DNA from 2 places in the Corynebacterium gottingense genome. Region 1 is predicted to be linked to the other one. Evidence: predicted binding sites of a transcription regulator. Region 1 holds the regulator's gene; the other holds the start of a gene.
What was found. The regulator LexA, encoded in region 1, represses DNA repair genes until DNA is damaged. The targets are predictions, from matches to a motif close to CGAACANNTGTTCG.

Region 1 (3,410 bases):
TGCCCGTCCGCGCCGGTGAGCTGGGCCAGCTCGAACGAATTCGGTTTCATGATGGTCGGTGCCGCACCGTCGAGCTTGCGCCCGAGCGCCTGCAGCGGCGCATCCGACGTGTCCACAGCAATGACAAGATCCGGCGAAGCCTTGCGCAGGGAAGCGACAAGCTCGGCGTACCAGTCCGGCGCCGCACCAGGCGGCAGCGAACCAGCCAGCACTGCAGCGTCGGCGTTTCGTGCGTGGTTGAGCAGTTGCTTTTCGACGCCACGCTGCTCCTCGCCCGACAACTCGGCACCACGCTCGTTGATCTTGGTGGTGGTGCCGTCCGGCTCGGTGAGCGCCGTGTTCGTGCGCACGTTGCCCTGGATGGGCACTGGTGCGAACGGGATGCGCGCGCGCTCGACAGCGCTGATGAATGGGTCGCGTGGTCCACACGGCGCGATCGCGAGGGCGTCCTTGCCAGCCAGCGCGACAGCGTTGGCGACGTTGATGCCTTTACCCCCGGCTTCGCGTCTGGCATCGGTGGCGCGGACCACTTCGCCGCGCGCCACGGCATCGACGTTGAGTGTGGCGTCGATGCTCGGGTTCGGCGTTAACGTGATGATCATGGATTCGCTCCCTACTGTTGATGTAGTGGGGTGAGGCACGAGAGCGCCCCTACGCAGCGAGTCTGTTGGCGATGCCGGGCACTAAGCGCCACCCCCCAAGTATGTCCGAATAGGTGTGATTTTTCAACCATTCGGAAGCGATCTCACACGAGTGAGCGGGAAAACGGGCTTACTCGGACGCGGTAATGACGTCGACGCCGTGTGCGACGAGTTCATCGATGAAGGACTTTGGCGCCTCCGAGTCGGTCACCAGCACATCGACTTCGCTCAGGCGGGCGAAGCTCACCAGGTAGTCGTTTCCGAGCTTGGTCGAGTCGCACATCGCCACCACCTTGTGCGCGTTTGTGACCATCGCCTTCTTGATCGCGGCCTCTTGGGGGTCGGCCGTGGAGAGCCCGTGATCAATGGTCAATGCGTTGGTGCCAATGAAGGCGACGTCGGCGCGCAGAATGGCGATGGAGCGAAGCGCGATGTCTCCGACGACCGCTTGGGTGATCGCACGAACGGTTCCACCCAGTAGCTGCACACTTTCCAAACCCGCGCTTGCCAGGTCGAGGGAGGTGGGCAGCGAGTTGGTCACGATGTGCCAATCTTTGGCCGAGGGGTGCTTGGCAATAATCTCGGCCAGACCATTGATGGTTGTGCCAGAGTCGAGGAAGAGAGATCGGTCCGGCCGGTCCGGGAGGAATTGGAGCGCTGCACGGGCGATCGCCATCTTGGCCGTGGACGCGGCGCGATAGCGGGCTTCAAGCGGAAACTCGGTGGTGAGAAAGGATTGGCTCGCTACGGCGCCACCGTGCACGCGGTGGACAATGCCCTCGTCATTGAGCACAGCCAGGTCGCGACGGATCGTCTCCGCGGTGACTCCAAACTTTTCGGCCAGCTCAGTGACATTGACTCGACCTTCAACCGCGGTGAGGGAGGCAATTTGTCGCCGGCGTTCTTCTGCGTACACGGCGCTCCTTCAGTATGTCGGGATGTAAGACGGGAAAACGTATACCTGTCATTGTCGCATTGATTGGTGCCCGATTGGTTGTTGTTGTGCCCGACTCCCCCGAAGCGGGGGCAGCACCCGCCACATATCCGGAAATCGTCACAGTGGTTGAAGGTGATAAGCGGAGGTGAGCTACAAACAAGAAAAACGCCCGCGCGAGGGATCGCTGCGGGCGTGTGTTCAGGGTGGAGGTGCTACATGGTGCGGAACACGGAGACGACGCGTCCCATGATTTCCGCATTGGTGCCGTCAATAGGCGAGTAGGCATCGTTGTGGGGGAGGAGCCACACGCCGCTGGAATCCTTGTGGAACTCCTTCACCGTCGCCTCGCCGTCGAGCAGGGCTGCGACGAACTCTCCCTCCTCTGCCACGGGCTGGGAGCGAACGACGACCCAGTCGCCGGGGAGGATGCCGGCATCGCGCATCGACTCGCCGACGACCTGCAACATGAACAGGTCGCCGTCGCCGAGAAGATCCTCCGGCATCGGGTAGTAGCTCGTCACGTTCTCCTCTGCGAGGATCGGCGACCCGGCGGCAATCTGGCCGACCACTGGGATGTAGCGCGGAGTCGACGCATCCTCCGGCACGTTTGTGTCCGTGCTCGGCTTCGGCTTCTTGCCGGGTGCGTCGGGGAGATGGCGCAAGTCGACCGCGCGAGGCTTGTTCGGGTCGCGGCGCAGGAAGCCCTTCTTTTCAAGCTCTTTGAGCTGGTAGGCGACGGACGAGGTGGACTGCAACCCAGCTGCGTCGCCAATCTCGCGAATGCTTGGCGGGTAGCCGCGAAGGACGACGGCGTCCCGAATTACTTCCAAAATTCGCCGCTGACGATCAGACAGCGTCGAGATGTCCAAATCCTTGGCATCAGCCTTTTTGCGGGCCATGAGGTGCTCCTTTGATGGTGACTGTGTGTGAGTTTATTCGCGCTAACTACGCACTGCACAACCTACCAGATCGGGCAAACATGTTCGAGTTCTCAACCCGCCCGCTAGACAAGCTCTGACGTGCCTGCTATAAATCGAACATGCAACCGACATCGAACGCCTGAACGGTATTCCGTTCGACAGTGTTGGTTCGGTTCGTAAGATTGCGGTGAACGTGAAAGGAATGAACTTATGACGATGATGCAAAATGGTAGTTACGGTGCTTCTACTACTCGCTTCGAGGTGGCTTCCATGCCGGCTCGTGCTGACGAGTGGGACATTGAAACCCGTGGTGTTCGGCGGTGTGGGGCTGAGCATGTTCGAACGCTCAGTAATTCGATAATGGCCGTTGATGTGGGGAGGGGTGATCCGGCGCAGTGGCCAGACCGAGCGGACGATCGGTTCGAATCCCACCGCGAAAAGCGCGAGAGCGTGCTCGTGGGACTGGGCTTGAGCGCCGCGCTGGTGATCGGGTCGATCGTGGGCGGTGCGTTCTCGGACGACACCGCGTCGATGAGCCACCAAGTCTCCGCCCAATACGTCGCTGGCGCCCGCTAGGGAAGCGGCGCGGGGGACGGTACATTGAGGAGGCAAGCCCGGGCGCACGTCCCCGGGGCGTACCCAGAACAGCGAGGAGCGGGAGCCTGCAATGTACTGTCCGTTTTGCCACAACGATCATTCGCGTGTGATGGACTCCCGCATCATTGAAGGAGGATCAGCAATCCGCCGGCGTCGTGAGTGCACCGAATGTGGGGGGCGATTCACCACCGTGGAAAAGGCAGTGCTGACGGTGGTGAAGCGCAACGGGATCAGCGAGCCGTTTGACCGTGACAAGCTCATCGTCGGCGTGCGGCGTGCCTGCCAGGGGCGCGACGTGTCGGACGACGCGCTCAA
Region 2 (3,410 bases), on a different contig from region 1:
GTGTCCCCATTCCCGCTGGGACTGCGCGGCGTCAGCCAGGTCGCAGAGGACCCGCCGTTCGGCGGCCCCGTCGCGGGGATTGCCGCGGGTCTGGGCGCGCTCGAAACCGACCTCGTCGGCGTGATCGCCGTGGACGCTCCCCGGTCCGGCGCGCTGCTGCCCTGCCTGGTGCGCACCCTCACCGACAAGGAGACCGACGTCGCTGCAGTCGAAGCCGAAGACAGCTACTTGCAGCCGTTGTGCGCCGTCTGGCACCGCACAGCGCTGCTCCGGGCGCTCGAGCGCGGAGGCACAAGCGGCGTCGCCGCAAAGCGGCTTTTCGACGCCCCCACGCAGGTGGCGCGCGTACCTGGCGACGGCCGCGAGCAGGACTACGACACCCCAGAGGAACTGGGCGCCCTCGGTGAGGTCGAACTCGGCCCCACTCATGCGTCCAACCAATCGTCGAAGCATTCGCCGTAATCTGGCAGCTCCGCCATGACGCGGGCATCGTCGTCGCGCAGCGGGGTGCGCCGGTCCCGCGAGACCCACCGCGCGCCGTCGGGACCGACGAAGTGGATGTCGTCGCCCTGTCGCAGAATTCGTATTTCCCCGTCGGAGACCATGGAGTGGCACGAACTGCACAGCGGGAGGAGGTTGTCCAGGTCGGTCAGCCCGCCGTTGGCCCAGTCGTCGATGTGGTGCGCCTCGATGAAGTGCTCATGCGTGCATCCGGGCATGGCACATTGACTTCCCCACATCGCGGAGAGCGCCTGCATCTGGGTTTTGCTGGCCAGCCTGCGCTTTCTCCCGTAATTGATGATCAGCCCGTGGGTGTCGGCGAGCACGCCGCGCGCCTCTGCGTTCGCCGCGATGTTTGCCAGCCTGAACGCCGGCACCGAAGTGTTGTTGGGCAAATATCCCCGCCCCTGGGTGTCCATCATGATGGTCACCTGCGCTGCCGGGGCGAGCTTGGTCGACCTGGCCATCCCCGAGCGGACCAGCTGCACCATCCCCATCAGCGACGCGAGCAGCAGCCGCTGCGGAGGCAGACCCGTCCCCGATTTCAGCAGGTCAGCCTGCGCGGCGTCCGGGAGGTCGGCGACCTTGTCCAGCGCCGCGTCCAGCTTGGCGTGGTCCAGCATGCCGTCCGCATCCAGGTAGTCGCGCATGTCGCTCATCCCGGCGTGGTACGCCAGCGCCCCTGCCTTCAGCGCCGCTTTGAACTGCGCTCCGTCGACAGCGCTCATCGTGCCCCAGATTCGAGTCTTCTCCCCATCCTCCCTCAGCTGCAACCCATTGGCGGAGTGCGTGGATCCGCCCGAATCGTTCTCCATACTGCCCGCCAGCGCCTGCTTGAGCCCGTGGTAACCCAGCTCAACAGCCTGCTCAACAAGCACCGCCTCGTTGTCCGGCGTGATGTACTTCAGGACAAGCCTGACCGTCGAATAATCAAGCTCCCCACCAGCAAACGCCTCACGAAGCAGCTCGTATGGGCGCAGCTTGCGGGCAACATCAGCGTATTCGTAGGCGCGGGACTTCTTCATCCTGCAGTAACGGATGAGCCACGCCGCGGTGCTGCGGCACCCGGTTTCGCCGGCGTAGTCTGCCTCATCAAACTGCCCTATCGCATCCAGCACCGCAGCGTGGCTCTGGCTCAGCGCGTGGCTCGCTTTCACTATCTCCGCCGAGAGCGCTTTGAGGCTCTTCGGCCGCTCCAAGGTGGTAGTCACTGTCCTGTCTCCGAATCATCGATCTCATGTTTGTGCGAACACTAACACCCCCACCGAACACGGAGTCAGAACATTTCGAACATAGCAGGTAATCGCGCATACTACGGCCGAACATTCTCCTCTTAGAACCCGCCACATTTACGCACACACATGCATTCGGTTTTCCGCCTGTGCGGAAAAATCGGCCCGCCAGAAATTCCGCCTGTGCGGAAAAATCGGCTCATTGCACCGCGCCGTTGCGCCCACCCCTGCGTGGTAGATTCTCTCCGTACAACTCGCCGCCACAAAGGAGCCGCCGTGCGCGCCGTTCACGCCGCCATCGCCGCGACCGCGCTCGCATCCCTGCTCGCCTCGTGCGCAAGCGACCCCGTTCCCGGCGGCAGCGAGGCGGTGGTCGTCCTCGGCGCGGCGTCGACAAGAGTCCTCAACGACGAGATGCGCACGCTTATCGACGCCCCACTCACCTTCAACAACGCAGGCTCCTCCACCCTCGTGCAGCAGCTGCGCGACGGCGCACCCGGCGACGTGCTCATCACCGCCGACGAGAAAAACATGGACGACGCGGTGCGCGCGGGCGTAGCGCACGATCCCGAGGTCGTGGCGACGAATTCGATGGTGCTCGTGGTGCCGAAGGGAAACCCGGCGGGCGTGCGCAGCGTCGATGACCTGGAGCGCGGCGACGTGAACTTCGTCATGTGCGACGCCCAAGTCCCCTGCGGCGCGGTGTCGCAGCAGCTTCTCCGCGCCAACTCGCTCGACGTTCACCCCGTCTCGCTGGAGCACAACGTGGCAGACACGCTGGGCAAAGTGGTCTCGGGCGAAGCCGACGCCGCGTTCGTGTACCGCACCGACGCGGCTGCGGCGGGCGGCGACGTGGACACCGTCGACATTCCGCACGCCGCCGAGTTCCCGAACTCCCTGGTCGCGGGCGTCGTCACGAGCTCCGAGCACCCGGGCGAGGCGGGCGAACTGGTGCACCGACTCCACAGCCCGCAGGCGCGCGAGATGTGGGAGCAGTCCGGCTTCACCCCGGCAGCATGATGCGCGCTCGGCCGAACCCTACCCCGCCAGCCGTTTCGGCGCTGGCGGCGATCACGCTCGCGCTCATCGTCCTGCCCGTGTTTGCGCTCGGAGCGCGCGTGCCGTGGACCGACCTCGGCGCCGTGCTCCGGACACCGGAAACGCACGAACTGCTGCGGGTAACGGTTGCGTCGGCCATGCTTGCCACGGTCATCGCGGTCGCGCTCGGCACGCCGCTGGCGCTGTGGCTCCAGCGGGTCCGCCGCGGGTCATCGCTGGCGCGGCTCCTCGTCCTCCTGCCACTGGCAATGCCGCCGGTGGTCGCGGGCCTTGCGCTCTCGGCGCTCATCGGCAGGCGGGGCCTCGCCGCCCCGCTCCTCGACGCGCTGCACTGGCAATTCGCCTTCGCCTTCCCCGGCGTTGTCGCCGCTCACGTGTACGTTGCCCTGCCCTTCGTGGTCATCACGCTCGATTCCGCGCTGCGCCAGCTGGGGCCGGAGGTGGCCGCTTCGGCGGAGGCGGTCGGGATCCCGCCGGGACGGATCGTTCGCCGGATTATCCTGCCCGCCATCGCCCCGGCTCTCGTCACCGCCGCTGGGCTCGCATTCGCCCGCTCGCTGGGCGAGTTCGGCACCACCCTCACCTTTGCCGGCTCCATGCCTGGCACCACACGAACCA

Region 2: CKJ82_RS02950 (HNH endonuclease signature motif containing protein) is a predicted target of LexA. The motif match lies at 1,732-1,745, and genes of this name have one in related genera.

Annotation. Positions count from the first base shown of each region.
Region 1 is NZ_NSGN01000001.1:244,499-247,908, reverse strand. Features, by position in the region: gene CKJ82_RS01195 (1-phosphofructokinase family hexose kinase) at 1-602, opposite strand, end outside; gene CKJ82_RS01190 (transcriptional regulator SugR) at 772-1,557, opposite strand; gene lexA (transcriptional repressor LexA) at 1,791-2,477, opposite strand; gene CKJ82_RS11575 (hypothetical protein) at 2,859-3,074, shown strand; gene nrdR (transcriptional regulator NrdR) at 3,166-3,410, shown strand, end outside.
Region 2 is NZ_NSGN01000002.1:167,555-170,964, forward strand. Features, by position in the region: gene mobA (molybdenum cofactor guanylyltransferase) at 1-462, shown strand, start outside; gene CKJ82_RS02950 (HNH endonuclease signature motif containing protein) at 426-1,712, opposite strand; gene modA (molybdate ABC transporter substrate-binding protein) at 2,010-2,753, shown strand; gene CKJ82_RS02960 (ATP-binding cassette domain-containing protein) at 2,720-3,410, shown strand, end outside.